4 regions of the Mesobacillus sp. LC4 genome follow, and region 2 is predicted to be linked to each of the others. Evidence: predicted binding sites of a transcription regulator. Region 2 holds the regulator's gene; each other region holds the start of a gene.
The links. Region 2 encodes Rex, which represses fermentation and respiration genes when NADH is low (regulators of the CRP and FNR family bind a similar motif). Its sites were predicted from a motif close to TTGTGAAATATTTCACAA; they were not measured.
Positions count from the first base shown of each region.

Region 1: AB5I83_RS02875 (cytochrome c oxidase subunit 2A) is a predicted target of Rex. The motif match lies at 2,295-2,312, and genes of this name have one in related genera.
Region 3: AB5I83_RS07890 (AtpZ/AtpI family protein) is a predicted target of Rex. The motif match lies at 3,356-3,373, and genes of this name have one in related genera.
Region 4: AB5I83_RS13625 (TIGR04190 family B12-binding domain/radical SAM domain protein) is a predicted target of Rex. The motif match lies at 5,064-5,081, and genes of this name have one in related genera.

Region 1 is NZ_JBGCUB010000001.1:558,641-566,809, forward strand. It holds gene AB5I83_RS02865 (b(o/a)3-type cytochrome-c oxidase subunit 1) at 1-1,452, opposite strand, end outside; gene AB5I83_RS02870 (cytochrome c oxidase subunit II) at 1,452-1,928, opposite strand; gene AB5I83_RS02875 (cytochrome c oxidase subunit 2A) at 1,956-2,105, opposite strand; gene AB5I83_RS02880 (SDR family NAD(P)-dependent oxidoreductase) at 2,743-3,516, shown strand; gene AB5I83_RS02885 (type III polyketide synthase) at 4,094-5,179, shown strand; gene AB5I83_RS02890 (isoprenylcysteine carboxyl methyltransferase family protein) at 5,181-5,750, shown strand; gene AB5I83_RS02895 (dynamin family protein) at 6,078-8,169, shown strand, end outside.
Region 2 is NZ_JBGCUB010000014.1:3,648-11,816, forward strand. It holds gene AB5I83_RS22560 (ABC-F family ATP-binding cassette domain-containing protein) at 36-1,964, opposite strand; gene moaC (cyclic pyranopterin monophosphate synthase MoaC) at 2,143-2,637, shown strand; gene AB5I83_RS22570 (redox-sensing transcriptional repressor Rex) at 2,665-3,330, shown strand; gene AB5I83_RS22575 (YdiK family protein) at 3,356-3,556, opposite strand; gene AB5I83_RS22580 (CPBP family intramembrane glutamic endopeptidase) at 3,560-4,291, opposite strand; gene AB5I83_RS22585 (GNAT family N-acetyltransferase) at 4,538-5,065, shown strand; gene groES (co-chaperone GroES) at 5,250-5,534, shown strand; gene groL (chaperonin GroEL) at 5,591-7,219, shown strand; gene AB5I83_RS22600 (VCBS repeat-containing protein) at 7,396-8,124, shown strand.
Region 3 is NZ_JBGCUB010000002.1:247,159-255,327, reverse strand. It holds gene atpA (F0F1 ATP synthase subunit alpha) at 1-239, opposite strand, end outside; gene AB5I83_RS07915 (F0F1 ATP synthase subunit delta) at 264-800, opposite strand; gene atpF (F0F1 ATP synthase subunit B) at 797-1,318, opposite strand; gene atpE (F0F1 ATP synthase subunit C) at 1,573-1,785, opposite strand; gene atpB (F0F1 ATP synthase subunit A) at 1,856-2,566, opposite strand; gene AB5I83_RS07895 (ATP synthase subunit I) at 2,590-2,961, opposite strand; gene AB5I83_RS07890 (AtpZ/AtpI family protein) at 2,968-3,189, opposite strand; gene AB5I83_RS07885 (S8 family serine peptidase) at 3,555-5,834, opposite strand; gene wecB (non-hydrolyzing UDP-N-acetylglucosamine 2-epimerase) at 6,397-7,539, opposite strand; gene upp (uracil phosphoribosyltransferase) at 7,552-8,169, opposite strand, start outside.
Region 4 is NZ_JBGCUB010000004.1:50,288-58,456, forward strand. It holds gene AB5I83_RS13595 (sensor domain-containing protein) at 1-1,310, shown strand, start outside; guanidine-I (ykkC/yxkD leader) riboswitch at 1,355-1,452, shown strand; gene sugE (quaternary ammonium compound efflux SMR transporter SugE) at 1,501-1,824, shown strand; gene AB5I83_RS13605 (PadR family transcriptional regulator) at 1,945-2,292, shown strand; gene AB5I83_RS13610 (HAAS signaling domain-containing protein) at 2,273-2,908, shown strand; gene AB5I83_RS13615 (DUF4153 domain-containing protein) at 3,008-4,471, shown strand; gene AB5I83_RS13620 (hypothetical protein) at 4,589-4,942, shown strand; gene AB5I83_RS13625 (TIGR04190 family B12-binding domain/radical SAM domain protein) at 5,197-6,993, shown strand; gene AB5I83_RS13630 (cation diffusion facilitator family transporter) at 7,154-8,110, shown strand.

The sequences.
Region 1 (8,169 bases), on a different contig from region 2:
ATTGATGAAAATGTAAAGCATCAGTATGATTCCTAGGAACAAGATCGATCCACCGACTGCCTGTGCGACCTGGTAAGGAATCCACTCAGCAGCTTGTTCTGCACCGCCGTAAGTTGAGAATGATGAACGTCGCGGAGCTCCAAGCAGGCCTGCTGCGTGCATTGCACCGGACATGAAGGTCATACCGATTGCCCAGACAATCCCCTGAATAATTGCTAGTTTATTCATAGCCTTTGTTAGTACCCTTCCAGTAAGGTGAGGGACTAGCCAATAAGAAATTCCGAAGAAAGTCAGGACGACTGAAGTCGCAAGTGTCAAATGGAAATGGCCTGTAACCCAGATGGTATTGTGTACTACCTGGTTCAACTGGTGGGATGCGTTGACTAGTCCGCCAGCACCAGCAGGAATGAAAGCTAGCATTCCGATAAATGGTACTGCAAAGCGTGCATCGCCCCAAGGAAGCTTTTTTACCCAGCCGAATAGGCCAGTAGAGCCTTTTGAACGGCCGAACATTTCAAATGTCGCAAACAACGAAAATGCAGTCATCAATGATGGGATGACAACAAGGAATGTCAAAATAACCTGGAGGAATTTCCATGCTGGGTCAATACCTGGTTCCATCAACTGGTGGTGGAAACCAACAGGGATTGAGAATAACAGGAATAGGATGAAAGACATCCTTGCTAAAGAATCAGAGAAAATCTTTCCCCCGATGATCTTTGGCACGATCGCATACCAGGCCATATATGCAGGCAACAGCCAGAAATATACAAGCGGATGTCCGAAATACCAGAACAATGTACGGCTGACTAATACATCTACCCGCTCTACTAGGCCAAGTGACCAAGGAAGCAGTTGGAATAATACAGTGGCAGCAACACCGATTGTCGCAACAATCCACATAAGCGTGTTTACAAGTGACATGAAAGTCAGCAATGGACTAGGTTTTCCTGGATTTGCTTTTCTCCATGAAGTGTAAGCCATAATCAGTGCGGCGCCGTCAATCCAGCTTCCGACGATGACAAGCGTAAGTCCTAGGTAAAAGAGTGCGTGTGCTTGTAAAGGTGCGTAAAATGTATAAAGAACAGAAGCCTGGTTCGTCAGGATCATGACAGCAGCCATTACGGTACCAATTGTCATTGTCCAGAAACCAATCCAGCCAGTCAAACGTTGTTTATCTGTTAATGTACCGGATGTTTTGCTCACTAAAGCGAGCTGGAATCCCATAATGAAAAATGTAGTTAAAACCAGTCCGAGTACAACACCATGGACGGTGAGGATTTGGTAATATCCAGTCCATGAAGGCAGTTCGAATTTTCCTGAACGGACGAGTGTCTGGAGCAAACCTGCAAGCCCGCCAATTGCAAGAGCGATGAAAGCGACATAAAAGTGGGCCATTGCCAATTTGCCGTCTCGGCGGTCTACTTTTGGATTAATTAATTTCGTAGTCATTATTCAACCACCTCGATTTTAGACGTCATCATGTGGTGGCCGACACCACAATATTCATTACAAACAATCAGATAATCGCCAGCTTTGTCGAATGTTGTGACGAACTCACTGATATACCCAGGCTCAAGCATCATATTAATATTTGTTCCTGCCACCTGGAATCCGTGGATGACGTCTTTGGTAGTCGCGATTACTTTCACTTTGGCTCCTTTTGGAACCTCAATTTGTCCAGGATTGTAGGAAAATGCGGAGGCTACAAAGACAAGTTCGTAATCCCATTCTTTTCCTTCTACCTTCTTCAGGCCAGGCTCATCGAAAGGTGCTGTAGTATCTACCTTTTCAGGATTGATTGTTGCCAGGCAGCTTGGTGGCTGGTTGCCTAAATAAAATGCGCTGACTCCAATAACAGATAGAAATACGATTAATGTCGTAATTCCAAATATAAGCCAGATCTTTTCAAATTTATGAATATGCATAACTTGTTTCTCCCCTTTTGGTCTCTCTTAAAAACGATTAACAAATAATAAATAAACGCCTACCCAAGTAGCGATTAAAAAGAATCCTAACAAGAACACAGATGCAAGTGTTCCTTTCAAGGAAGATTGTTCTTCCACCTTCGTATGTGTTTTCTTCCCAATTCCAGGCTGAGCCATCCCGGTCCACTCCCTTCGTAATTAAATGTTCGTTAATAATTGATGAGTACATTCTCATAATACAAAACAATTTGGAAACGTAAATATGGTTTCAGACAGTTCACAAATTGTTCATACCTGACATATTTACTATGTTAATGGTGAAAACGCGTCAATACAGTGATTTAAGTCACATGGAACGAGGGGGAAATGTGAAGAATTTGTGAATACACCCATGTGAAACCATGAGCAAAAGTGCAAACAAGCAAAACGAGATGTGACAGAACGACTTGACATTTTTAAAAATAGGAATCACTAATCTGAACTTAAGCGAATAAACTAATATAAAATGTGTCGATCAGGAAGTGGTATTCATGAAGAAGTTTTATTGCGAACATTGCCGCCTCATATATGATGAAATGAAAGTATGTAATATATGTGGAGGAGCAGCCGAAAAACAAATCTGGATTGAGGTACAAAAGCAATCCAATGAAAAATAGCACCTGTTTTGGTGCTTTTTCTATCTGCCATGCTGTATTTGAAACTAATTAAGGAAATTTATCAGTCGAGAATTTCAATTGAATGTCAGGCGGCGAAGCCTGAATTTTCCGCTTTATATGGTAAAATGGAGTCAATTTAAAGCGGGGGGATGATATGAATGTTTTTGCCATCATTTGATTTAGAAGGGAAAACAGCGATAGTGTCAGGTGCTGGAAGAGGGATCGGCAGGGCGATCGCTATTGGTCTGGCTGAGGCTGGAGCAAATGTTGCCTTACTTGCACGAACGGAGGAAAATCTTAAAGAAACATCTTCGGTAATTGAGAAATTAGGAAGGAAAACTCTTGTGCTGCCGACAGATGTGACCAAAAGGGACCAAGTACATAATTCGATTTCTGCAGTCAGTTCCGAATGGGGAAAGATTGATATTCTTGTCAACAATGCAGGAATGAATATCCGTTCAAAAGCTTTGGAAGCTACAGATGAAGAATGGCAAACAATCATGGATACCAACCTGAAATCAGCCTTCATGATGTCCCAGGAAGCGGGAAAAATCATGAAGGAACAAAATGCAGGGGGAAAGATCATTAATATCGCCTCTGTTGCCGGACAAGTAGCGCTCAGGACGGGTGTCGTCTATGCAGCGACTAAAGCAGCCCTTATGCAGATGACAAAGGTGCTCGCTATGGAATGGGGACAGTACGGAATTAATGTGAATTCAATCGGGCCATGGTACTTCAAAACGCCGCTGACAGAAAAATTATTGGCCGACGAAGCGTATGTCCAGGATATTCTCTCAGTAACGCCATTGAAGCGGATCGGGGAGTTGCCAGAGCTTGTAGGGCCTGTTGTATTCCTGAGTTCCGATGCGGGGAACTATGTGACAGGGCAAACATTATTCGTTGATGGCGGAATGACGATCCATGGATTTTGATTGCCTGGTGTATGGTACCTAGTGTAACAAGAAGTTCGAGTACTGCACTGTCCTCAAGATGCTATTTTTTAAGGTAGAAAACTTTAAAAGCGGGTGGATTTACTTGCAAAGAGAAATCTTGTGCTTGAAAGGTACCCTTATAGAGAAGAAATTCCAGGCATAAGGGTCTCATTCAGAGTGAACGGCACTCTTATAGAGGAGAAATACGGTGCATAAGGGTCTCGTTCGAAGTGAACGGCACCCTTATAGCGAAGAAATCCCATCCATAAAGGTATCATTGGCGTAAACGTTACCCTTATAGCCGGTAAACATTAACCGAAATATATGCGATTGACTTAAAAACGGTAAAAGCAGAGACTAAACATTGAAATCCAATGTCAACTGGTAAAGATTTTATAATGTATAAGGCCTCAGTGCATTGTATAATGAACTTGCACAGCAACTCCTTCAAAACGTTAGCTTTCCCTTATTGTGGGGAAGGCTTTTTTTTCGTTTCAAAGTCATAGACTAGTTTGACTGTATACTCTCCGGGTAAATGGAAAAAGTAACCGTACATAGATGTGAGGAGAGTATAAACATGCCGAGAATTATATCCATCGCAGAAGCTGTGCCGCCTTATTCTATAGAGCAGGATAAGGTAATGGACTTTGCGGAAAATCTTTTCAGTGAATCCTTTAAAGACATCAAAAGGCTGATTACCGTTTTTCAGAATGGTCAAATAGAAAAACGCCATTTTGCCAAAGATCTTGAATGGTTTGAACATGATCATACATTTGAAGAGAAGAATGATGCCTATATTGAGGCAGCTGTTGATCTTGGGGCAAAAGCCATTTCAAATTGCCTGAAAAACGATGAGTTTCTAAAAGACGAAGTACATCTTGAAGAGATTGATGCTATTTTTACCATCAGCAGTACGGGTGTGTCGACTCCGAGCATTGATGCGAGAATAATGAATGTCCTGCCTTCTTCTCAATATACGAAAAGGATTCCGATTTGGGGCCTCGGGTGTGCAGGCGGAGCATCAGGCTTGTCGCGTGCCTATGAGTATTGTCTTGCCTATCCAGAGGCAAAAGTCCTTGTGCTATCCATTGAGTTGTGCAGCTTAACTTTTCAACGAAACGACCGTTCAAAAAGCAATCTGATCGGCACTTCACTGTTTGCAGACGGTGTTGCCTGTGCCCTGGTCTGCGGAGATCGATCAGGCTATGAAAATATGATGAAAAAATCTTCGGCCCCCAATATTATCGGTACACAGTCCACCACCATGCCTGATTCGGAAGATGTAATGGGCTGGGAAGTGAAAAATGAGGGACTATATGTCGTCTTTTCCAAGGATATACCGACGATCATTGAAAACTGGCTGCAGCCCAATGTTTTAAGGTTCTTGAATACCAATGGCCTTGACGTTCCAGATCTTGATCACTTTATTGCGCATCCTGGAGGAAAGAAAGTACTTGAAGCCTATGTATCTGCATTACAGTTTCCAAAGACGATGACGAAGACTTCACTCGAAGTCTTGAAAGAATATGGGAATATGTCTTCAGTGACAATACTATACGTATTAAAGAGGTTCATGGAGACTGCAGAGAAAGGCGACCTTGGCTTGGGTGCTGCCCTAGGGCCCGGATTCAGCTCGGAATTGTTATTGATGAGGTGGGAATAAAATGGTGTTCCTCATATTTGTCGGATTGGTAATCTTTCAGAGGATGATAGAACTAGTCATAGCCAGAAAAAATGAGGCCTGGATGAAAGAGCAGGGAGCAATAGAGTTTGGACAGGGACACTATCCTGCTATGGTTGCAATCCACACAGCTTTTTTTATCACTTTTATCGTGGAAGTGACTCTCTTTGATAAAAATCTGTCAGGATATTGGCCAGTGTTACTTGCTCTGTTCATTTTCACACAGATAATGAGGATTTGGGCACTGACTTCATTGGGAAGATTCTGGAATACAAAAATCATCATTCTTCCGGGAGCCAATGTCGTCAAGAGAGGTCCGTATAAGATCATCAAGCATCCTAACTATTTAATAGTGGCGATAGAATTGATTGTTATTCCCTTAATGTTCAATGCCTATATTACAATGGCAGTCTTTACCCTATTAAATATCCTTATTTTATCCATTAGGATCCCAGCGGAGGAAAAGGCATTGAGAGAGCTGACGAAGTATGAATCAGAATTCTCAACTCATGGGCGCTTCGTTCCGAATTTGTTAAATAAGTGTGACAATTAACCTCCTTTCATTGAAAATGATAATCAATAGTGCTACACTTTTCTTAAGATGAAAATTGTTCTCAATTAAAAGAACCTTAAGGATGGTGTCGGACCCATGGTTTCAATGATCATTGTTTCAACCATAGCAGCTTATTCCTTACTTATGAAATACGTACTTAGCAATGTACTAAAACCACATTAACCAACCATTTTCTCAATTAGATGAAAGTCCGGACACAGCGTCCGGGCTTTCTTTTTTCTTAAGGCGTAAATGTAATTATAGGAAAAGAGCGAAAAATCATATAAAATAAAGTTATTCACAATTTTGTCACAAGGGGTTAGAGGAATGGGCCAGACTATCGCACAGCAAGATCATAAGCTTCTTGGAAAGATCCTATCTTTATATAACTTAATGAATTCAAACCACGATGAAGATACAGCTGAAAAAGTAAAGGAATTGGGAAGAAAAGCTGTCGAAGAAGAATTCTCAATCGCTTTTTGCGGTCATTTTTCCGCAGGGAAATCGAGTATGATCAACAGGTTGATTGGCGACAACATCCTGCCATCAAGCCCGATCCCAACCAGTGCAAACCTGGTAAGGATTAAATCAGGTGCTGAATATGCCAAGGTCATCTTCAAAGAAGGCAGCTCACGCTTGTATCCGGCACCATATGATTATGAAACCGTCAAAACGTACTGCAAGGATGGAGAACAAATACAGGCAATCGAAATCAGCCATAGTGGGGCGGAGTTTCTTGAGCAGGCCGTCATCATGGATACACCGGGAATCGATTCTACAGATGATGCCCATAGGATTGCAACTGAATCAGCTCTCCATTTGTCAGACATTGTTTTTTATGTCATGGATTATAACCATGTCCAATCTGAGCTGAACTTTCTTTTTACAAAGGAATTAACAGATGCTGGAAAAGAACTGTATCTGATTATCAACCAGGTCGACAAACATCAGGATGCAGAATTGTCTTTTGACCAATTCAAGAGGAGTGTTGAAACTTCTTTTGCTGACTGGGGGGTAAAGCATGCGGGGATCTTTTATACATCGCTGAAAGACCCTGATGCTACTCATAACCAGTTCCAGGAGCTTCGTTCTTTTATCATGGAGCGAAAGGGAAAGAGAAAGGAAATTCTGCCAATTTCAATTTTTAAGTCGATGGAAAAACTGACCGAGGATCATTTGGCGGATCTGCAACAAAATGTTTCCGAAGAAATTGATCAATATGAAACGGTCCTTGAAGGAATTCCTGACAGTGAGCGGCAAAGACTGTCGGAGGAGTTAGATACAATAAAGAGGCATATTGAAAAAATCCAGATTGACCGGGACCCTGAACGGGAATTTCGTGAGGGACTCAATGATATCTTAAAGAACGCCTATCTAATGCCATTCCAGACCAGGGAGCTGGCGGAGGCTTATCTGCAGTCGAGGCAGCCAATCTTTAAAGTGGGCTTGTTGTTTTCAAAGCAAAAAACGGAACAGGAACGAACAGCTAGACTCGATAATTTCTATCGAGACCTGGAGGATAAAGTGCAATCCCAGCTGAACTGGCATATCAAGGACTTTTTATCTAAACTGTTCAAAAAGCATAATCTTTCCCAGACGGAGCTCCAGACAGCAGCAAATAATTTCAAGATTGACTTCCAAACTGAGCTGCTTTCTGAAGCTGTTAAACCTGGGGCGAGACTTTCAGGCGACTATGTCCTCAATTATACGAATGATGTCGCTGACGCATTGAAGAACCTTGCCAGAAGAAAGCTAGAGCCAATCAAGGAAAAGTTCATTGGCAATGTAAAAGGGCAAGGTGATGAAGAGGTAAATGAACTTCTCCAAAAAGAAGAAAAACTTGAGAAGCTCTTCTCTGCGTGGGAAGCTTTGCGTGCCATTCAGGAAACCTTAGCCGAACAACGCAGACTTGTATCGGAAATTCTGTATGGTCAACCGACAGAATTTCTGGAGAAAGACTATCATATTTTCAGGGCAGCCGAAGACGAGCCAGAAGTGATCCTAAAGGATGACACTTCCTCTTCAAACACTGCGAAGAAAAAGGCAGGCCCATCAGCTCAGGAAGTTCCTGTCGAGCAACGCGGTAATGAGATCGCACAATTTCATGAAGAACAACAACAGCTGGTAGAGAAAATGAATTATACCGCTGAACAGATCGAGAATATTCCCGGTTTGAAAAAAATCGCCCGTGAATTGAAAGAAAAAGCATCACGATTAAAGGAAAGAGAATTTACAGTTGCCTTATTTGGAGCTTTCAGCGCCGGAAAATCTTCTTTCGCGAACGCTCTCGTAGGTGAGCGGATTTTGCCGGTATCACCTAATCCGACTACTGCTGCAATCAATAAAATCAAGCCGGTGACGACTGAGCATCCTCACGGGACGGTCATAGTCAAGATTAAGAATGCTGATGAAATGCTGA
Region 2 (8,169 bases):
AATACCGGACACATTCATGTCCGGTATTTCAATCATTAAGCCAGCTCTGTCCACTCTTCCATCAATTCATCGAGTGTCTCTTTGGCGGCTTCAATTTTGCTATTGATTTCTACAGCTTTTTCGTGATCCTGGAAGATTTCAGGGTCACAAAGCAATTCTTCATATTCAGCGACTTCCAACTCCAGCTGTTCAATTCTTGCTTCCACTTCTTCCATGCGGCGTTTGCGCTGGCGTTCGAGTTTTTTGGCTTCTTTGTCTTGCTGGTAGGAGGTCTTGTCCTGCTTGGAGTTATCCACAGCACTTCCCGCTGCTTTGGCAGCCTGTTCGGCCATGGCTCGCAGTTCTTCCTGCTCCAGCTTTTTCTCGACATAGTAATCGTAATCACCAAGGTATTCCGTTGCACCGCCTCGATCGAGCTCAAGGACTTTTGTGGCTATCCTGTTGATAAAATAGCGGTCATGTGAGACGAACAGGATGGTGCCTGGATAATCGATCAGTGCATTTTCAAGCACTTCCTTGCTGTCCAGATCAAGGTGGTTTGTCGGCTCGTCCAAAATTAAGAAATTCGAGTTCTGCAGCATCAGCTTGGCCAGTGCCAAACGTGCTTTTTCGCCACCGCTAAGGGTGGAAACGATCTTTAGGACATCGTCTCCTGAGAATAGGAAGTTCCCTAAGACGGTACGGATTTCTTTTTCAGATTTCAATGGGTATTCATCCCAGAGTTCATTCAAAACCTTTTTGTTCGAGCTAAGTTCTGCCTGTTCCTGATCATAGTAGCCAATCGAGACATTAGAACCGTATTGAATATTCCCTTTAATCGAAGGCAGTTTCTCCACGATGGTTTTTAATAAAGTTGATTTACCAACGCCATTTGGTCCAACCAATGCGGTACTGTCTCCACGTGAAAGATTGAAAAAGATATTTTCAGATACGATGTCATTGTGATAGCCGACAGATAGGGCATCAACCTTCATGACATCGTTCCCGCTTTGTCGTTCGATTTGAAAGCTGAATGAGGCAGATTTTTCATCTCCCTTGGGCCTGTCCATGCGATCGATTTTTTCCAGCTGCTTCCGACGGCTTTGGGCACGCTTGGTTGTGGATGCCCTGGCCAAGTTCCTCTGGATAAAATCCTGGAGCTTGAAGATTTCATCCTGCTGCTTCTCATACAGTTTCATGTCGCGTTCGTAATTCGCAGCTTTCTGATCTAAGTACGAGCTGTAATTGCCAGGAAACTTTGTCAGCTGATGGCGGGAAATTTCATAAACCTGGTTGACGACCTTATCAAGGAAATAGCGGTCGTGGGATACAATCAGGATTGCCCCGTTGTAGCCCTGCAAATACTGCTCAAGCCACGATAGCGTATCAATATCAAGATGGTTCGTCGGTTCATCGAGAATCAAAATATCCGGACGGGTCAATAAAAGTTTCGCCAATGCGAGTCTAGTTTTTTGTCCTCCGCTTAAAGTGGATATTTTTGTGGAATAATCAAAAGAATGGAAGTTAAGGCCGTGAAGGACGGAACGAATATCGGCTTCATATTGGTAGCCGCCTTTTTCCTTGAACTGGACCTGAAGCAGGTCATAATCTTTTAAAACCCTGTCGTATTCTGTCTGGTTAGAAAGAATGTCAGGATCCGACATCTTTTCTTCCAATCTGCGCAATTCTTTTTCCATGCTGTGCAGATAGTCAAAAACGGCCAGCATTTCATCCCAGATGCTTTTCTCGGATTCCAGCCCGGTATTCTGGGCGAGATAGCCAATCATCGTCCCTTTAGGACGGATGATTTCACCGCCATCATGGGATTCATACCCGGCAATGATCTTCAGCAGGGTTGATTTTCCTGCTCCGTTTCTTCCAACAAGCGCAACACGGTCGTTGGTCTGTATTTCAAACTTTATATTCGATAAAATAAGATCAGCAGCAAAATATTTTGATAGCTGATTAACCTGTAATAAAATCATTGTTTTCACCTCTATTGCCTTAGAGATAGTGTAACCCATTAATATAGGCACGGCAATATGTGCGAACTGCTATAGGTTATATGGTATTGAAATTTCACTATGTATTGTGAACACTGAAACAAAGTTCACACACAAGTTTGACAAAATAGTGTATCATTTGATAGAAAGGAGCTTACATATGGCAGAATTTACTCATTTTAACGAAGAGGGCAGAGCAAAGATGGTCGATGTCAGTGAAAAACCGGAGACGGTCCGTACGGCAGTCGCCCATTCAAGCATAACCGTGAATGAAGATATATATGTGAGAATCACTGAAAATAAAATGAAAAAAGGGGATGTACTGGCTGTCGCGCAGGTAGCAGGCATCATGGCGGCGAAAAAAACGTCTGAAATCATCCCGATGTGCCACCCGATTCCACTGACAGGGATTGACCTTTCATTCGATTGGGAGCAAAATGGAAATGACTATGTTTTAAATATCGCCGCAGCTGTAAAAACAAAAGGGAATACAGGTGTGGAAATGGAAGCGTTAACAGCAGCTTCAGCATGTGCGCTGACTGTTTATGATATGTGCAAGGCCGTTGATAAGGGCATGGTAATCGGAAAGACCTATCTGGTCGAAAAAACCGGTGGTAAGAACGGCGATTTCAAGAGAGAAGAAAAGTTGAGATAGAAATACGGACAGGGTGGAGGATGGAGAATGACGAATGATGCTATGAAGATTCCGCAGGCAACCGCAAAACGTTTGCCGCTGTATTACCGGTTCTTATTGAACTTGCATTCTTCAGGTAAGCAAAGAGTATCATCAGCGGAATTAAGTGAAGCGGTAAAAGTGGATTCAGCGACAATCCGCAGGGATTTTTCCTACTTTGGAGCTTTGGGTAAAAAGGGGTACGGCTACAATGTCAATTACCTGCTGACCTTTTTCCGAAAGACACTGGATCAGGATGAATTGACGAAGGTTGCCTTGATCGGAGTCGGTAATCTGGGAACAGCGTTTCTGAACTACAATTTTTCAAAGAACAATAATACGAAAATCGAGATTGCCTTTGACGTAGATCCAGGTAAAGTGGGCACGAAGATTGGTGACGTAGCAGTGTACCATATGGATGATCTCGACAAAGTTGTCGTAGAGGAAGGCATCCAGGTGGCAATTCTGACAGTCCCGTCTGCTGTCGCACAGCCGATAACAGACCGATTGGTGCAGGCAAATATCAAGGGAATCCTGAACTTCACGCCGGCGAGGCTGAATGTGCCTTCATCGATCAGGATCCATCATATTGATTTGGCAGTTGAATTGCAATCATTGATCTATTTCTTAAAGCATTACCCGACAGATACCGAACCAACAGAATCGGCAGAATAAAAAGTAGCTCCTTCAGAGGAAGGAGCTACTTTTTCTGTATATTCTTCAATTTGAAATGAAAAAGGATCATCCTGATGCCAGAACCAAAGTCGAACGTGGCAAGAGCCACTAGTAAGTAGCTGAAGAATCCCCATCCTGAATCGTTTACATTCTGGATGGCGAAATAGGTGAATAAGCTGCCTAACAAGATGTAGACAATGCCTGAAAATAAAGGCGATTGTTTCATAACTTAGAATCCCCCAATAAAACCTTGAATTTTCTCTGCTTCTTTTATCATTCTCTCAATGTCTTCCCTAAATACGGATTGAAGCAGGACAACCATTGTATTCATTGTAACATGGGCGATGATTGGCACGATGATCCGCTTTGTTTTTACATAAAGGAAAGCAAAAGTGAACCCCATTGCAGAGTACAAGATCACATGCTCTGGTTCCATATGTGCAAGCGCAAAAATAACAGAGCTGATCAATCCAGCGAAAAAGAAATTCATTTTCTTATGCAGGCTGCCGAAAATGATCTTACGGAAGACGATTTCCTCTAATATAGGGCCGATGATCGAACTGACCAAAATGACAACCGGGAACATTTCAATCAGCTTAATGATTTCCTGTGTATTCTCAGAGCCCATTTCGATGCCAAGCATATTCTCGATATTGGCGGCGATTGATTGCGCGAACAGTGCGAGGAATACACCTGCGAAAGCCCAGGCGGCTGAGCTTGCTGGAGAGGACGCATCACGTAAGTCCGCATGAGATCTGCGTTCTTTCCTTAAAAGCAAAAGCACGATGACTAGTGTCAGTGAAAAGCTGATCACAAGCCAGTATGGAATCGAGAGGGTCTCCATTTCCTCCAGGCTCTTTCCCATCGCAGCACCGGTGAAGGCGACAATCGGGATGCCAATCAGGCTTGAAAGCTGCATGACGATATAGGCGATAATGATGTACCAGTATTCCTTTTTCAATAGAAAAACTCCTTATCAATGCAGATAATGTATGTCCTGAAATTTTACGTAATAATAAGCCGACCTGTAAAATAAAATACGAGGACAGCTTTGGTTTGGATAGACACTGTCTTTATTCTACTAATAAATGATTGGAAAGTTCAAATTGTAGGGTCAGGAGAAAAAACGGTGGAACCAGGTTTTAATCATTTTGGAGAGCACTTGCGGGATAAGGTGAATAATTTTATGAAAAGGGTCGGAGGAAACATGATCTATTTGGAAACGCCAAGGCTGAAGCTACGTGACTGGTCAGCAGAAGATCTGGAGCACTTTGCAAATATGAATGCGGACCAGGAGGTCATGAAGTATTTTGCCAATACTTTATCAGAAGAAGAAACGCACCAATTTTATCAAAACATTATCTCCGAGTTGGAGGATTGCGGCTATGGGCTGTATGCTGTTGAAGTCAAGGAGACGAAAGAATATATAGGTTTTATAGGATTTCACAGGGCAACTTTCGAAGCGGATTTTACGCCGTGTATCGAAATTGGCTGGAGGCTCAAGAAAGAGTCATGGGGAAATGGGTATGCAACGGAAGGGGCTAAGGCTTGTCTGGAGTATGGATTCAATGAACTGGGCTTTAGCAAGGTCGTCAGTTTCACAGCTGAGATCAACAGACCTTCTATAAATGTCATGAAAAAAATCGGCATGAAGCCTGTCAAGACTTTTCAACATCCTAAAGTGGATAAGGGCAGTCCTTTGAGGAGGCATGTCCTGTTTCAAATAGAATGTTAAGACCGTCAGCAGAGAATTTTCCACGATTCGACAAGGGCATGGGAATCATAATTTTTTAAGAAAAAATCTTGCTTCACGCTTGCAAAAAAAATGGAGATTCATTATTATATAAATTGTGTTAGCACTCTATTGAGGCGAGTGCTAATAAAAATAATTTACATATAATTTGAGGAGGTTGTTTCACTTGATCAAGCCACTAGGAGATCGCATTATTATCGAGCTTGTTGAGTCTGAAGAAAAAACTGCAAGCGGTATCGTGTTACCCGACACAGCGAAAGAGAAACCTCAAGAAGGTAAAGTCGTAGCTGTTGGAACTGGCCGTGTCCTTGAAAACGGCGAGCGTGTTGCTCTTGAAGTTGAAGTCGGAAACCGCATTATCTTCTCAAAATACGCAGGCACAGAAGTGAAGTACCAGGGAACTGAGTATCTGATCCTACGTGAAAATGACATTTTAGCAGTAGTAGAATAATCACTGCGATTATAAACAGAACGTTAAATTAAAAATTCTGAGGAGGTTTTTCTACAATGGCAAAAGAAATTAAGTTCAGTGAAGAAGCACGCCGCGCAATGCTTCGCGGGGTAGATTCTCTTGCAAATGCAGTAAAAGTAACTCTTGGACCAAAAGGACGCAACGTGGTTCTTGAGAAGAAATTCGGTTCACCTCTTATCACGAACGATGGTGTAACAATCGCAAAAGAAATCGAACTTGAAGACGCATTCGAAAACATGGGTGCTAAGCTTGTTGCTGAAGTAGCAAGCAAGACGAACGACGTTGCTGGTGACGGTACGACTACGGCAACCGTTCTTGCTCAAGCAATGATCCGTGAAGGTCTTAAGAACGTAACTGCTGGCGCTAACCCAATGGGCATCCGCAAAGGTATGGAAAAGGCTGTTATTACAGCTGTTGAAGAGCTTAAGGCTATCTCTAAGCCAATCGAAGGCAAAGCTTCTATCGCACAAGTTGCGGCAATCTCTGCTGCTGACGAAGAAGTTGGCCAATTGATTGCTGAAGCTATGGAGCGCGTTGGCAACGACGGCGTTATCACAATCGAAGAATCTAAAGGCTTCACGACAGAATTGGATGTTGTTGAAGGTATGCAGTTCGACCGCGGATATGCATCTCCTTACATGGTAACTGATTCTGATAAGATGGAAGCAGTTCTTGAAAATCCATATATCCTGATCACTGACAAGAAGATTGGCAGCATCCAGGAAATCCTTCCTGTCCTTGAGCAGGTTGTACAGCAAGGCAAGCCATTATTGCTTGTTGCTGAAGATGTTGAAGGTGAGGCACTTGCTACATTGGTAGTCAACAAGCTTCGCGGAACATTCAACGCAGTAGCTGTTAAAGCTCCTGGCTTCGGTGACCGCCGTAAAGCTATGCTTGAAGACATCGCTGCATTGACTGGCGGTGAAGTGATCACTGAAGAGCTTGGACGCGACCTTAAGTCTGCTACAATCACATCTCTTGGACGCGCTTCTAAAGTTGTGGTTACTAAAGAAAACACAACAATCGTTGAAGGTGCTGGAGACAGCGCTGCAATCGAAAGCCGCGTGAACCAGATCCGCGTTCAAATGGAAGAAACAACTTCTGAATTTGACCGTGAAAAGCTGCAAGAGCGTCTTGCTAAGCTAGCTGGCGGCGTTGCAGTCATCAAAGTTGGTGCTGCTACTGAAACAGAATTGAAAGAACGTAAGCTTCGCATTGAAGATGCTCTTAACTCAACTCGCGCTGCAGTTGAAGAAGGTATCGTATCAGGCGGTGGTGTAGCGCTTCTGAATGTATACAACAAAGTATCTGAAATCCAGGCAGAAGGCGACGAAGCTACTGGCGTGAACATCGTCCTTCGCGCAATGGAAGAACCAGTTCGCCAAATCGCTCATAACGCTGGCCTTGAAGGATCAGTTATCGTTGAGCGCCTGAAGCGTGAAGAAGTCGGCACAGGCTTCAACGCTGCAACTGGCGAGTGGGTAAACATGATTGAAGCTGGTATCGTTGACCCAACTAAGGTTACTCGTTCTGCTCTTCAAAACGCAGCATCCGTATCTGCAATGTTCTTGACTACTGAAGCAGTAGTTGCTGACATTCCAGAAGAAGGCGGCGCTGGAATGCCTGACATGAGCGGCATGGGCGGAATGGGCGGCATGATGTAATCTGCTGCTTCACCCCTTTTTAAATAAAAGGCAAAAGCAAAGAGAAGCTTCCTGTAAGTTAAGTAAACTTATGGGAAGCTTCTTTATTTGTTATGCTGTATAAGCAGATAAATGAACCAACATACAATTTTTCGAATATGGTATTGCATAAATCAAATCAATACAGGGAGCAGGTTATGCAAAATCATTATCATAATTCGAATATCAGGAATTCGAATGTCGTAGCTTTTGCTAGAGGCGATGTGAATGGTGACAAGATTCCAGACACAGTGTATGTTACTGGCATGAAAGAATCAGATGTTTCGATTATTAAAAACTTGACGCTTGTCATTCAGGACGGAGCGACAGGAATCCTCACGCAGGTTCGACTTAATGCAGATATGGGTTATCAACCGACGCTGTTTCTCGGTGATTTTACCGGAGAAGGAGTAAGGGATATATTGATCACGATACCAACAGGGGGCAGCGGGGGGACAACTTACAATTATGTTTATACATTTGTTCATAACAATCTGCGGTTGTTATTCGACTCAGATGTCTATAACCAGATGTATCAATATGGAGTTACCTATTTAGATGACTACAAGGTTGAAGTGTTCAGCAGTATAAACAATACAAAATATCTTATTGATTTGACTCTGAGAGAGCCGGAATATTTGAATGAGATATACGATACAAACGGGAAGCTTAGGTCAGTTGTCACCGGTTGGGTGGATCCAATAAGCGGTTTATATCCAATCGATTTTGATTCCAATAAAACATATGAACTTTTGGCCTATCAGAAGATTTCAGGAAGATATCACGCTGATTCATTGGGCTTTATCCAGAATAGATTAAAATGGAACGGCTCCATGTTCGTATTGGATTATCAAGATTTGGCGATTTTTGGTTCTCAAGCTGATTAAACGGTGGTAATCCAGTTTCAGAAATCTTGTTGCGGCTGATAGGCT
Region 3 (8,169 bases), on a different contig from region 2:
GTGAAAGGTCCAAGGATGATGATACCGACGTTATTTTCTTCCAGGTTTTGTGCCATACCCATAACGCCGTTTGAAAATTCAACAAGTTCTCCAGCCATGACATTGTCGAGGCCATGAGCACGGGCGATACCGTCACCAACACTGATAACTGTACCCACATCACTCACTTGAATTTCCGACTGATAATTTTCGATTTGCGATTTTATCAGCGCACTGATTTCTTCAGCTTTGATGCTCATGAGTTTCACCCCTATCTACGAATCTTAGCCTAGCAATTTACGTTCTAAGCGGTCTAGCTTGCCACGCAAGCTGCCGTCAAAAATGCGGTTTCCAATGCGAAGCTTTACGCCTCCAAGCAAATTGGAATCTACAATGTTTTCAATTTGAAGTGCCTGTTTGCCAACCTGCGGCGCGAACGAAGCTGAAAGTGCTTCAGCCTGCTCAGCCGTCAAAGGCTGGACACTATAAACCTTTGCTTCAGCCACGCCTTTTGCATCATTCGCAAGGGCGATGAACTGGTCAGCAACGTCTGCGATCTGGTCTTCGCGGTGGCGGTCAACCAAAATCATCAGTGTATTAAGGACATACGTGCTTACAGATCCGAAAGCTGTTTTCAAAACCTCTTTCTTCTTCTCGTTTGGAAGCTTCGGAGACTTTAAAAATGCAGTCAATTCCGGATTGTTCACAACAACTTCTTTTACTGTGCGAAGCTCTTCCTCAACCTGTGGGAGAGCCTGCTTTTCAGAAGCGAGTTGAAAAAGTGCCAGGGCATAGCGCTTTGCTACTGTCGAGTTGCTCATCGGGCATTACCCGCCTCTTGAATGTATTCATTGATGAGCTTTTCCTGGTCAGCTGCAGAGATTTCCTTCTCGATCACTTTAGAAGCAATCAATACAGAAAGTGAAGCAACTTGTTCGCGGATCGCCGCAACAGCCTGCTCCTTCTGCTGCTCAATTTCAAGCTTCGCAGATTCTTTGATTCTGTCAGATTCAGTGCGTGCCAGTGCAATGATTTCATCACGCTGAACGTCACCCTGTTTCTTTGCGTTTTCAATTAGGCCCTGTGCTTCTGTGCGTGCCTGCTTAAGCATTTCACGCTGTTCTTCCAAAAGTTTCTGTGCTTCAGCACGGCTTTTTTCAGCCGCTCCGATTTCGCCAGCAATATGCTCTTCACGTTCCTTCATGATGCCCATCAATGGACCCCAAGCGAACTTCTTAAGCAATGCTAACAAAATAAGGAACATAACAAGCTGGAACAAGATATCGCCTGTGTTCAAGTGGCCTGCTTCAGCAGTTGCTCCCAATACTAAAGAATTCATTGTTAACACCCTCGATTCACTCCCTTCAAGAGTTGTACCATGATTAAAAAGGTCCAACAAGCGTCACCTGGCTTAAAAGCCAACGCTATGGCTTCCCGTTCCAAATCCCGGGCTTGCCCGATTTTATTTCAAACGATTGCTTACATTCAAATTCAGGTCGCCTCTCGCCGGATTGAACCGGCAGAAAGCCGACATAATAGAATGGCGAAGGTTCGCGCGGAATGATCTTCGCCATCTTAAATTCTTATAATTGATTAACCACCAATAACCATGAACGCGATAACTACAGCGATGATAGGAATCGCCTCAACCAATGCAACCCCGATGAACATTGTAGTTTGAAGCATACCGCGAGCTTCTGGCTGACGAGCGATACCTTCTACTGTACGTGACACGATCAAACCGTTACCAATACCTGCACCAAGTGCTGCTAAACCAATTGCGATTGCTGCTGCTAAAAGACCCATTATAAAGTTCCTCCTTTAATGTATGAAAAAATGTTTTTTAAGTTTTGTCCATTAAATGAACAGGTATATATTAATGGTCATGGCTCACTTTATGGGAGAGATAAACCATCGTTAACATTGTGAAGATAAATGCCTGGATTGCTCCGACGAAAACGGAGAAACCTTGCCATACAAGCATTGGAACGGCTGCCGCCAAAGTGCTGACAGCGTCAGTTGCAAGTCCGGCTGCAAGCAGACCCAACAGGATCTCACCCGCGTAAATGTTACCGTAAAGACGCAGACCAAGTGTGAGCGTGTTTGCAAACTCTTCAATGATCTTGATCGGGAACATGAACCAAAATGGCTTAAAGAATTCCTTGCCGTATTCGGCTGTACCTTTAAGCTTGACGCCATAATAATGGGAAAGTCCTACCACCATGACTGCAAGAGTCAGTGTAATGACTGGGTCGGCTGTTGGTGATTTCCACCAAAGTTGATTGTCGACTACGACAGAGAACGGCAATCCCAGCATATTGGCAACAAACACATACATCAGCAATGTGATGCCAAGGACATGGAATCTTCCCCCATCCTTCCAGTCCATCGTGCTGTTGATGATTCCTTTTACGAAATCCATGATCCATTCCATGAAATTCTGGATTCCTGTCGGTTTCATCGCAAGCTTACGAGTGGAAAGTACTGCAATGATGAAGACTATAGCACTTGCTACTGTAATCATCAGCATGTTTGCCAGGTTAAAATAAAGTCCTAAAAATGGAACTAAAGGAGCTTCATGATGCATCAATTATTCACCTCTCTTCCCCGCTATTTACGTGATTGAAAAGACTGGACAAAAAAATCTATCATAATGACAATGTAAGCTGTCATTAATCCCAAAATTGTGAACACAAGGTTTATGTGATCCGGGTATTCCATTGCAACGATTACAGCAAGTGCTCCGGTAGCAAGCCTCGACATTGAGCCGAGCGATCGCACCTTCTTCCCCTGTACCACCGAATCCCCGAAGTTGTTCATTTTCCTCGCAAGCAGCCATAAATTAAAAAGGCTCAGGCTTGTACCAAAGATCAATCCCGCAAAAACAGATTGATAGCTTGTAAAGCCGTACCCGAGTACGTATACAGACAACAAGGTGAATATGTATTTGCGCTGGCGAATAAACAAGTCCTGGATTTCCATAGATGGCTAGTCTCCCGAAAAGAAGTGTTGGATGAGGCGGAGCATGGCATAAACACCTGCCGCCAAACCGATCAGCAATCCGAATATTAAGAAAAGTGGCTCTGTACCAAAGGTACGGTCAAGCCATCTCCCGGAGAAAATGCCAATTAAAATGGAGCCTACCAATTGAGATAGTATAGCGGACATGAGTGCCATCGCTTGTAAAGGGTGGCGGTTGTTTCGGCGCATAAAAAACGCATCCTCGCTTATGAGAATGGGAGCTTCAGGGGGTGAAAAATCATTTTTCGAAAAAACAATATTTTCACAAAAAAAGCTTGCATATCAACATTGAAAACCTTATCATTTTATGCCCTTTGTAAGCATACAATAGGCAAAAGTCAATGTCAATCCATTGGGGTGAAAAAATTCACAAAGTTTTCACTGTGAATATATACCATTAACCCTATCTAAGTATTATATTATAAAAACTAATTTTCGATTGCATTTCAGCTCAACTTTTTCCAAATGATAGCATGGATTAAATTGAAAATAATAAAGGGCCGGAAAGAGAGTCACCTTTCTCCGCCCCTTGCATTTTTACATAATGCACTGGTTCAATCGTGTTCTTCGGCCCTTACACTTTTACTGATAAAAATCATTGTATCGATCGTGCTCTCCCTGCCCTGCTTTCGGGCAAATACTTTCGCAAGGTACATCCCTTCCTCCGGCAATTTTTCCATAGGTATTTCTTTTCCGACCATTCCTTTTTCCAGCTTTCTCCCCCAATCAAGGAATCCGACGAAGCGGTATTGATCTGGATCAAAAAGTGCGATGCCGAATTCCTCTGCTCCACCAGGCAAATAGACTTCATACCTGTACGCTTCGCCATTATCAGCAGGGGCGAAGTCGAAGCCCATCACCCGTGGGTAATCAGGTTCTTCCACAACATAAAGGTATGGGATGCTGATTTTATTTTTCCCATCATCTATAAGAAGGGCACCGTCATGGATCTTGTCCTTTAGCAAGGAAGGGCTGGCACTCATCGCGAGCTCTACGTCTTTCGCCTCGTTCGGTTCCAAAGTGAAACTCATCGGAAGCTCCCAATCTATTCCCTGTTCTTTTTTTGGAATGGAAAATGAATAGGTCCTAGCAGTAGAGCCTGTATTTCTAACAGTCAGTTTCGCACTGTGCTCATGCATGCTGTCGGCAAGCTGGAATTTACCGAATTGAAGGGAACCAGGACTGACAAGGGTTTCGGTATTGATCGCTGCCTCTAACTGGATCCTTCCCGCTCCTTGCTCGAATGTCCGGTATCTTTTGCCCGTTCGATCTGTAATATCCTTGGCCGTATTCATGATTGCTGCCTTGATCTCAGCTGGTGACCAGTCGGGATGAGCCTGCTTGATCAGGGCTGCTGCACCTGCAACATGGGGCGCGGCCATGCTTGTTCCCTGAAGCGGGAGGTAACCTCCTGGTATCGTACTGTTGATCGCCACACCAGGCGCAACGATATCCGGCTTGATTTCCCATGTGACCGTTACCGGGCCGCGGGAGCTGAAGTCCGCAAGTATATCTTTTTCTTCTATTAAATGGATGCGGATCAGCGTCGAGTTATTATCGAACTGTTTTTTCAGTGCCAATCCTGCTTCTTTACTGATTGCAGCCACTGGAATCGGCAGGCTTTCTTCCAGATTCCCGAAGAATGTTCCCTTCGTGTTGTTATAGATGATTACCCCTATGGCCCCCGCTTCATAAGCGTTCTTCGCTTTTTCGGTAAAAGTAAGCTTTCCCCGTTCTACTAAAACAAGCTTGTCCCTTACATCATTCATTTCTTCTTTCGTGCCAAGGCCTGCAAATACAAGGTTTTCACTTTGGGTAATTTTCCAATTGTCCGAACCCTGTAAAAGTTCAAGTCTGATTTTATCCGTTATTCCTGTTGCGTTAAGATATGGCACCTGCATCGGAGGAGTTGACGCGCCAACCGAGATTGCCTTGGAAGCGGTGCCTGGCGATCCTACTGTCCAACGATTAGGCCCAGAGTTCCCAGAGGAAGTTACCGCCACGATTCCTTCGTCCACCGCCTTGTTAAGCGCGAGGCTGATGGGCAAGTCCGGGCCATTGACGTCATTTCCGAGTGATAGATTCAGGATGTCGACCTTATCCTTTATCGCTTCATCAATAGCAGCAATCACCTGCTCTGTCGTACCACTTCCACCCGGACCAAGCGCACGGTAGGCAACCAGTTTCGCATCGGGAGCAATTCCTCTCATCCTGCCGTTTGCCGCGATGACGCCAGCCACATGCGTGCCGTGCAGGGTGCTCCGGAAGCCGGCACCCTTAGTTTCCATCGGGTCATCATCACCATCCACCAGATCATGCCCCCCAGCAAAACTCCTCCTTAAATCAGGATGGTCATAATCTATTCCCGTATCGATTACCCCGATTGTGACACCCTTTCCTGTCAGGCGATTGCCTTTTTCATCAAGAATTCCATGGACCGCATCTGTTCCAATCAGTTCAAAATTATCGATAAAACTATCACTTGGTTTGTAGCGGTTTGGAAGATGGGCGGAGCTTTCCACCTTGTATGTATTCACTTCGGATAAAAATTGAATGTCATTTGATTTTTTTAACTTCTCCAGCTCAGACACTGGCCCTTTAACAGAGAATCCATTGATCGCATGTGTAAAGATGCGGCGGAGCTTAGTGTTCTTGAGTGGTTTTAGCTGATTGTTGATATCATGTTCATTGAGTTGTTGCTTCGTTAATACGATTGCGATTTTTTCCGTTTGGGGATCTTCTTGAGGAATCGGCGGAAGCTGCAGTTTTTGCGGTTCGAAAGCAACGAGAATCAGCAATATTGGAAAAATAATGATTAGAGAACGCTTGATCAAGACGGAATCCCCCTTTTTCCGTTTAGCGTTTCAATTGGGGGCTGCTTATATACTTCCAAAAATAGGGTGATGGTGCAATTCCACCAATTTATCGTGCAATTAAGGTGTCTTTTCGCGCAATTAATTGTGTTTAGGGTGCAATTATGATTGATATCCGTGCAATTATTACTGATGTCCGTGCAATTATTACTTTTAATTGGCTCAGTCCTCACTCATTGTTGATTTTGGAGTGCTTATGCGATTTCATAAGCGGAGAATTTCCGGCTATTGTATACGGAGGAAGCTTTGGAAGCAGAAATAAGCGGAGGTATTACGGTTAACTAATAAAAAAAAGACAAAATCAATTGATTTTGATTAGCTAACCGGAAAAACACCCCTTATTTTTATAGAAATAAGGTTCGTTTTCAATTTAAGCGGAATTTTTCCGTTTATTTTACTAAAATCTAAAATCAACGTTTAGTTACAACTGAACTTATTTAGTTAAGAATCTATCAAGTAGCATAAAGCCACAATACACCTAAAAAACACCCCTTTTTTTAAAAAAGAGGTGTCTAATCGGTACTTATTTATATTGTCCAGGACGATTTTCAGTGTGTTTGAAGTAATAACGGATGGCTTCACAAATGCGTTCTGATGCACGGCCATCTCCATACGGATTTGAGGCTTTGGCCATTTTTTCATATGCTTCCTGGTCTGTCAGCAATTCTGTTGCCATTTCGTAAATTGGCTGCTCTTCGTTCCCAGCGAGCTTCAGTGTTCCTGCTTCTATGCCTTCCGGACGCTCGGTTGTGTCGCGAAGAACGAGTACAGGCACACCTAAAGACGGTGCTTCTTCCTGCACGCCGCCTGAGTCAGTCAGGATGAGATGCGCGCGTGAAGCGAAGTTATGGAAGTCAATGACGTCAAGAGGCTCGATCAGATGAATGCGAGGGTCATTGCCCAGCACTTCGTCTGCCAGTTCACGGACAACAGGATTTAAGTGAACAGGGTAAACAACTTGTACATCTTGCTGATCATCGACGATTCTTTTGATGGCACGGAACATATTGCGCATTGGCTCACCGAGGTTTTCACGGCGGTGTGCCGTCATCAGGATCAAGCGGTCATCGCCCAGCTTATCGAGAACCTTATGCTGATAGGTTTCTTTTACCGTTGTCTTCAATGCATCGATTGCCGTGTTACCGGTTACGAAGATGTTTTCTTCAGATTTGTTTTCCCGCAGCAAATTAGCCGCTGATTTAGAAGTTGGCGCAAAATGAAGATCTGCCATTACTCCTGTCAGCTGACGGTTCATTTCCTCAGGGAACGGAGAATATTTATTCCACGTTCTCAATCCCGCCTCGACATGACCGACGACAATCTGATTGTAATAAGCCGCAAGACTGGCCACAAACGTAGTTGTCGTATCTCCATGCACAAGGACGATATCCGGCTTGACTTCCTTCATTACTTTATCCAGGCCTTCCAGACCTCGTGTTGTTACATCAATCAAAGTTTGGCGATCCTTCATGATGTTGAGGTCATGGTCTGGCGTGATATTGAAAATATTCAAAACCTGATCCAGCATTTGGCGGTGCTGGGCGGTTACCGTAACGATTGATTCAAAGTGTTCAGGGTGTTTCTGTAATTCGAGGACAAGTGGTGCCATTTTGATTGCTTCCGGACGTGTCCCGAAAATTGTCATTACTTTAATAGGCTTGTTCATCGCAAACACTCCTTATTTAGTCCCGAATAAACGATCTCCTGCGTCTCCTAGTCCAGGTACGATGTATCCGTGGTCATTCAGCTTTTCATCGAGTGCAGCGATGTAGATATCTACATCAGGGTGAGCTTCTTTTACCGTTTCTACCCCTTCAGGAGCTGCAATTAAACACATGAATTTGATGTGCTTCGCACCGCGCTTTTTAAGAGAGTTAATCGCTTCGACGGCCGATCCGCCTGTCGCAAGCATTGGATCGACGACGATGAAATCGCGCTCTTCGACGTCACTTGGAAGCTTCACATAATATTCAACCGGCAATAATGTTTCAGGATCGCGGTAAAGTCCGATATGGCCGACCTTCGCTGCTGGAATCAATTTCAGGATGCCATCCACCATTCCGATACCTGCACGCAGGATTGGGATGATGCCTAGCTTTTTGCCTGATAGTACTTTGGATTTTGTCTTTTCGACTGGTGTTTCAATTTCAATTTCCTCAAGCGGCATGTCACGCGTGATTTCGAACGCCATCAGCGTTGCAACTTCATCGACAAGCTCGCGGAATTCCTTCGTGCCTGTGCTTTTTTCGCGGATATAAGTAAGTTTATGCTGGATCAATGGATGGTCAAATACGTA
Region 4 (8,169 bases), on a different contig from region 2:
GGGACATAACAGAACAGAAGAAAGCAGACAAAATGATTGAGTATCTAGCCTATCATGATGAATTGACCAATTTGCCTAACAGACGGAATTTGGAGAAAGTGATGGGTGCGCAATTTATCAAGGATGAAGTGTTTGCCTTGATCTACCTTGATTTTGACCGTTTTAAACGAATCAATGATACATTTGGCCATTCGTTTGGTGATAAGATACTGGTGCAGATTGGCAGGAAACTTTCAGAAGTTGTGCCCGGGGAATGCCTCATTGCCAGAATTGGCGGAGATGAATTCGCCATTCTTGTAACTGGAGGACACAAGCCGGAATCGATTGCCAGGAATGTTGTCCATGCATTCCAGAGTCCGCTTTTTGCGGAAGGGATGGAATTCCTGATCACCGCGAGTATTGGTATCTCAAGGTATCCAGAAGATACGAATAATCTTGAACTGTTGCTGAAGTATGCCGATATGGCGATGTATAAGGCAAAAGAAAACGGTGCGAATCACTTCCAATTTTTTGACCAAAGCATGGTGGACAACAACCTGAATAAGTTTGAGCTAGAGAATGAATTGCGGAACGCGATTAATAGCGATGCTCTCACTGTTTTTTACCAGCCTAAATATAATGCAGAAACAAATGTGATAACCGGGGCTGAAGCTCTGGCAAGGTGGAAGCATTCTCGACATGGAATGGTTCCTCCTGGCGTGTTCATCCCGATTGCAGAGGAAGCAAACTTGATCGTACCTCTTGAGAGGCTGATCATCAGGAAGGTGTTCAGCCAGCTTGTCAAATGGAAGAGTCAGGGGTTCGAGGTTCCCCGGACTTCCATCAATATCTCGATCATTCATTTTTACCAGGAGGATTTCGTAAAGTTCATGCAGCATGCACTGAAAGAATATGGACTTTATGGCGAATTGATCGAAATCGAAGTAACTGAGAGCATCATGATCAAAAAGGAAGACAGTATCAATGAGCAGCTCCAGGCATTAAGGGAAATCGGAATTGAGGTCAGCATTGATGATTTTGGAACAGGGTACAGTTCATTGAGTTATTTAAGCAAGCTTTCAGTCGATCGATTGAAAATTGACCAGAGCTTCATTTCGCACTCCCAGGAAAACCGTGAAATCATCTCCACGATTGTCTCAATGGCAACGAACCTGAAGTTAAAGGTGATTGCCGAAGGGGTTGAAACAGAATCGCAGATTGACCTGTTAAAATCACTGGGATGTCAGGAAGTGCAGGGATATTTCTACTCACCGCCACTGCCATCTAATGAATATGAGACGATGATGAACAGAGAGCTTCAGGAGACCTGATGCCTTTTTGACTGACTGTCTTGATTATGGTACTATTCTTATTAGCAAAAGTCCTCTAGGGTTCCGCAGCTATCGCTGGACTGGTCCGAGAGAGGGCGCACAGGAATACCTGTGTACACGGAGGGATAAAAACCCGGGAGATATCCAGTGATATCTCCCGGGTTTTTTCATGAAAGGAGAGAGTGTTAGCATGGCTTGGGTTTATTTAGTTATTGCCGGTATATTTGAAGTTGTTTGGGCCATTGGCCTGAAGTATACAGAAGGTTTCACAAAAGCTGTTCCATCGTTGATCACCCTGATCGGGATGGCCATAAGCTTTTACTTTTTGTCTATGGCAGTTAAAACATTGCCAATCGGCACTGCATATGCCATCTGGACTGGAATTGGAGCGGCAGGGGCAGTCATTCTAGGGATTGTGTTGTTTGGAGAGCCGCGCAACCTTATGAGGCTGATGTTTGTAGGCTTCATTCTAGTAGGGATCATCGGCTTGAAGGCAACATCGGGAAGCAATTAGTGAACTTTTAAAAGCAGACTCGCGAAAAAATGCAGTCTGCTTTTTAATATTTATTTGCAAATTCCACCAATTTATATTATGATGCCGATAGGTACCTTTTATTACTAGGTAGGTGATAGGATGTTTAATCGGGAACTTTTAAAAGGGAGCACATCATTGGTGCTGCTTCAACTGCTGAATGAACGCGATATGTATGGCTATGAGCTGGTGAAAGAATTGGATAAGCGAAGTGACCATAGTCTGCAGGTAAAAGAAGGAACGCTTTATCCAGCATTGCATAAGCTTGAAAAACAGGAATACATTGAATTTTATTGGCAGGAGCAGGAAAAAGGCCCAGCTAGGAAATATTATCGGATTACTGATGAAGGCAGAGAAGTCCTTATAGAGAAAACAGAAGAGTGGCAGCACTTCGTCAATGTCATGAACAAAGTGATCAGGAGAACAAAAAATGATCCAGTTAAAGACTGAATTCCTCGCGGAGCTAGATAGGCACTTAGGGAAGCATGGAGACAGAGAACAAATTTTAGCTGAGTACGATAACCATATTACCGAGATGCTTGAAGAGCTTAAGGACATCGAATGGGCGGATATTAGGTTGGAAATTCATTCGAGGTTGGGGACACCGGAAGAGATTGCTGAATGCTGGCGGGAAGAATTATCGACGACACCAATGAAAACTCAATGGGTTTTCATTAGTGCCAATCTGTTTTTCTTTGTTGGAGGCATCACCTTGACCCTGGTGCATAACCTTTTTGATTTCCCTTTCATTGATATCGCGTGGCAAAGTCTCACATCCATACCTGCCGTGATTATCTTGTTATATCTTTTCTTTTGGGCCCTGCTAGGATATGAGATTGGCAAAGGATTTGGCCATAAGGGAAGAAGCTTGATGAAGAAGACATTTATCCTTTCCATCCTTCCGAATATTGTTCTCATGAACCTGACATTGCTCAAGCTGATTCCGCATGACTGGTTCCAGCCGCTGCTGAGTCCTGCATTCATTTTTATATGTATTCTTTTCACAGCGTTATTGTATCCAATTTGTTGGCTTGGATATAGATGGGGGAAAAAGGCTTCCATCTAATTTTTTTAATTATGTACATAGAATATCTATGTACATAGAATTATAAGGCGTTTTTTTGATCATATACCTAGTTATTCTAGGTAAAAGGGAGAGATTTTAATGGAATTGAAATTGAAAAAAGGGGACGGGATTTTTTTTCTGGTCTGTCTTGCTCTGGGAGTTCTGGCTGAAAGGTCTTTCTTGCATGGAATCATCGGCTTGTCATATCCAGTGTTTATTACAGTGTTTTATGCTGTATTTTTCTGGAGATATCGCTCATTCACCTTTACAAATAAGAAGCTTGGACTTTTGATGGTTGCTTCCATTTGGCTTTTGTCCTCCAGCTTTTTCCTGCATTCGAATATGATTTTATATATGTTGAATTTTTTGGTGATCCCTGTAATGGTTCTTATTCAACTGGTGCTTGTTACCTATCCGCTTCATAATCAGTGGCACAGATGGCCATTCGTTCAAAAGCTCTTTTTGACAGTTGGGGAAGCAATAGCCTATGTCTACAGGTTTTTAATGCATGTCGCTAAATTTTCTGTAAGAGGGCTTGAAGAAAACAAGAGTGCAACGATTCGAAAAGTACTGATTGGGGTGGGCATTTCATTACCGCTATTGTTTGTGATCCTCAACCTGCTTGTCTCTGCTGACCAACAATTCGGAGATCTTCTAGGTGAATTCCCTCGCTGGCTTTTAGGATTGAAAATCGAGGAGGAAGTACTGCGGACGATTGCGGTCATCATTTTCACTTTTGCGATCTTTGGTCTCTTTCAGGTGCTAAGGAATAAGCAGCCGGTTCCTGCGGAAGACCCGAAGGCAACAGGAAAAATAGCATGGGATAGCGTGATCAGCCTGACGGTGCTCACTTTATTGAATATCGTTTATTTATTATTTGTAGCAGTACAATTTCAATACTTTTTCGGTGAAACCTTAAAAGCGGGATATACGTATGCTGAATTTGCGCGCAGAGGATTTTTTGAACTTCTTTTTGTAACGATGCTGAATTTGTTGATCATCTCTACGATCGTTTCGTATGTCGATAAAACGTCTAAATTTATGACTCTTGCTATTCGCTCTCTTCTTTCCCTGCTCGTTACATTCAGCGGAGTCATGCTGTATTCAGCATTTTTACGCCTGCTCATGTATGAAGAAGCTTATGGATTTACCTTTGCCAGAGTACTGGCCCATTCATTCATGGTGTTCCTGCTTGTGATTTTATGCTATTCCCTTATGAGGGTATGGATGGAAAGGCTCTCTCTTGTTCGCTTTTACATCATATCTGCAGTCATTTTTTATACCGTAATCAACACCATCCAGCTTGACGAGTATGTTGTTGAACGCAATTTGGAGAGATACTCAGAAACAGGTAAAATCGATATACATTATTTGAATTCGCTGTCTTATGAAGGGGTAGAGGGCCTTGTGGAGCTTTATAAGCTTAATCCTGGCCACCCTGGTCTCTCAGACTTGCTGCTGCAAAGAAAGCAGGAATTCACGGATTCAGAAGAACGCTGGAATTCAATCAATATGTCCAGACGAAGCGCTGAAGAAGCGATCATGGAGCTGGAGATTCAGTGATTTTAAAATGTGGCTATATTGCAAACAAATACCGGCTTTGTTACCAGTTTTGTAACATATCGATGTGATTAATGATGATAAAATAATCTTAAGCCAAATAAAGGGGAGCCATGCAAAATGGAAGGTTTATCTGAGATCATTCATCTGATAAAAGGTATTGAGAGTTCAATTGACTCATTGCATAAAAGAGCCGAAAGCATTGAGAAAAGGCTCGAACGTCTAGAGAAAGTCGATAGTATTGAGCATCGCGTAACATCAAACCAGATTGATATAACAGATATCAAGGACGCTCTTGAAAGAATGGAAGAAATGCAAAGCGCCAAGATTGAAAATATGTTAAAAGAATTGCTGAGCAAGGCGGAAGTCAAGAACAACTCAGAATTCAGCACAATCCACAAACGCCTTGATTCACATCTGTTAAAATTGGGCAGAGTCGAGGAAGAAATCCTCATGGTCCAGCAGGAAAAATAATGTATCCAAAGACTGCGATATCGCAGTCTTTTTTTTACATTAACACAATGCCATCCACAAAACGTTCATAAACTAAAAATCCCTTTATTTATCAAGGGTTGCCGGCTGTTTAAAATCGATTATGTTCAGCTGTTCACAAAATCTTGCACTTTCCAGGACTTAGAAGAATTAGTCGAGAGTTATGATTAAGGTGTAATCATACATTGCCTTTATCAGGCAGATTAATAGTATATATTTTATTCGAGGTGAGTCCTTTGAAATACGACCTTGTCCTTCTCCATGCACCAAGTGTTTACGATTTTCGGAAAAATGCCCTGCTGGCAGGCCCAATCAGTGACGTCGTCCCGTCATCTCCTGTGTTCGAAATGTATCCCATTGGTCTGACCAGCATTGCGGAATATTTAGAACGCCAGGGCCTCCGCGTGAAGATCATTAATATCGCCAATCGAATGCTGATGGATGAAAACTTTGATGTGGAAAAGAAATTGAAAAGAATCAAAACACGTGCATTTGGAATTGATCTTCATTGGCTGCCGCACGCTCATGGCAGTATTGAACTTGCGAAGATTGTAAAAAAACTTCATCCAGAAACACCGATGATTTTTGGCGGTCTATCAGCAACCTATTATCATAAAGAGTTAATAGAATATCCATTCATAGACTTTGTCATGAGAGGAGATTCAACAGAAAAACTGATGCTCCTTTTGATCAACCATTTTAAAATAGGAACTCATCATCTTGGCGGCATTCCAAACCTTACATGGAAAGATGGAGACAATCCTATTTACAATCCATTAAGCCATGTTCCGGACAGCTTGGATGAATTTGACATCCCTGGTTACCGGTATACGATCAAGTCGGTCTTCAAGTATAAGAATTTCCTGGATCCACTGCCCTATAACGGCTGGCTGCAATATCCGAATACGGCCATACTCACGGCGAAAGGCTGCACTCAGGGCTGCTTGATTTGCGGGGGCTCAAAGCAATCATACAAGGATAACTGCAACCGTAAAGTGCTGGCAAAACGCTCGCCTGCGAAACTGGTAGAGGACATACTTTTCATTCAGCGCTTCAGCAGGGCACCGATTTTCATTCTTCATGATATTCGCCAGGCAGGGAAGGAATATGTGAATGAGTTCTTTGAGAGGCTCAGCAAGATCAACTTGAAGAATGAACTGGTATTTGAATTATTCCAATATGCGAACGAGGAGTTCTTCGAAAAAATTGAGAAGGTGGTTCCGAAGTACAGCATTGAACTGACATTGGAAACACATGATGAGAAGATTCGCCGATATAATGGCAAATTCAACTGTACCAACGCAAAAGTGATTGAAACGCTGCAGGCAGCATTGAAGCATAGCTGCAAGAAGATTGATATCTTTTTCATGGTTGGCATTCCGCACCAGGACTATCAAAGTGCTCTTGATAATGTTGACTTCTGCGAAGAAATACACAATGCCTGCGACGGAGATAAACGACTATCATACTTTGTTGCGCCGCTTGCACCATTCCTGGACCCGGCAAGCCCTGCATTTGAAAATCCAGAAAAATACGGGTATAAGAAGTTCTGCCATAGTATCGAAGACCATAGAAAGGCCATCACTCAGCCATCATGGAAATATATGCTCAGTTTTGAAACAGATTATATGACGAGGGATGAAATTGTTCAATCAACCTATGAATCTGCCAGGAACCTCAATTCGTTTAAACTTAAATATGACCTGGTAGACAAAAAGACTCATGATGAAGTGAACGAAAAAATCGCGAAATCACTTGAATATATTGAAAAGATCGATGCAATCGTCGCTCTTCCCGAACAAGAAAAAAATCAGCAGCTTGCTCTGCTCAGTAAGGAAATGGAAGAAGTGAACAAATATAGCATTTGCGGAAAGCATGAATTGAAATGGGAAGTGAAAAAGCATTATGCCAATATCTTCTCACTCACGACAATCGGAATCGAGCTGCTGGCTGAAGATATCTGGATCAATGCGAAACAAAAATGGAATTCCTATAATAAAAGAGTCGGAGAAGCTTCTAAGAGCAGAACATGATTTTTCTCGAAAAGAACCCATCAGGATATAATCCTGATGGGTTCTTTTGCGCTTTGCTTACACAAAGGATTCTTTCTGCAAATCCAAATAAATGTTTAAAATTAAACGAAATGTGAAAAGGTAAAGGAAAATATATTTAACTAGTAAAGCGGGTGGAGAAATGTCATCAATGGTTGAGTTTTTTAAAAGAGGAAATAAATCTTCTGGCATTGCTGCGATTGGGAATACATTCCTCGCAGTAATCAAAGGGGTCGCTGCTGTGATCAGCGGAAGTGGTACGATGCTGGCGACGACACTTCATTCAGTTGCGGATGCATTGAATCAGTTCTTTGTTTTCATTGGCAGTGCGATATCTGAAAAAGAAGCAACTAAACGATTTCCGACCGGTTTCGGCAGGGTTGTGAACTTATTTGTACTGGTAGCGGTTATCATCATTTCCATTATGGCTTATGAAACGGTCATCAAAGGGTGGGAGTTGATTCAGCATCCGAAAGCTTCCTCCAATTTGTGGCTGAATGTCATTATCATGACAGTTGCAGTACTTGTTGATGGAGGGATTCTGGTAAAGGCCATGAAAGAGATTGCCCATGAAACAAGAAGCGATGCAAAGGGCTTTGGGATTGTCGCAAATGCATTCAAAAATGTAAGCCTTGCTGCACCGCCAACAAGATTGGTCTTCTATGAAGATTTGATTGCGACATTTGGGGCGCTATTGGCATTGGCTTCGATTGTCATGGCGCATGTTACAGGGTTTTATTTGCTTGACGGAATCGGAACCTTGCTGATTGGCATCCTGCTAATCGGGATTGCCTTGAAGATCGGGTATGAGAACACGGTAGGGCTCATTGGTGTTGCAGCACCTAAGGTAGTTGAGGACCGTATAGCCCAGCTTATCCTGTCAGATCCAGATGTCATTGACATCAATACATTAAGGATTGTCCAGGAGGGAAGGCAGTACCATGTCGAGAGCTATCTGGAGCTGCGCAAAGGGCTGACACTGGCTGATGCAGATGATATCAAGTTCAGGGTCAGAGATAGCGTCCTAAAGGATCCAGATGTGGATGATGTGATAATGGGAATCATCGAAGCAGATGATGTCCAAACCTGGAAAGTGTAAAATAAAGCCGCAAAAAACCCAGGCAGGAAGGACCTGCCTGGGTTTTAGTGATGGAAGTA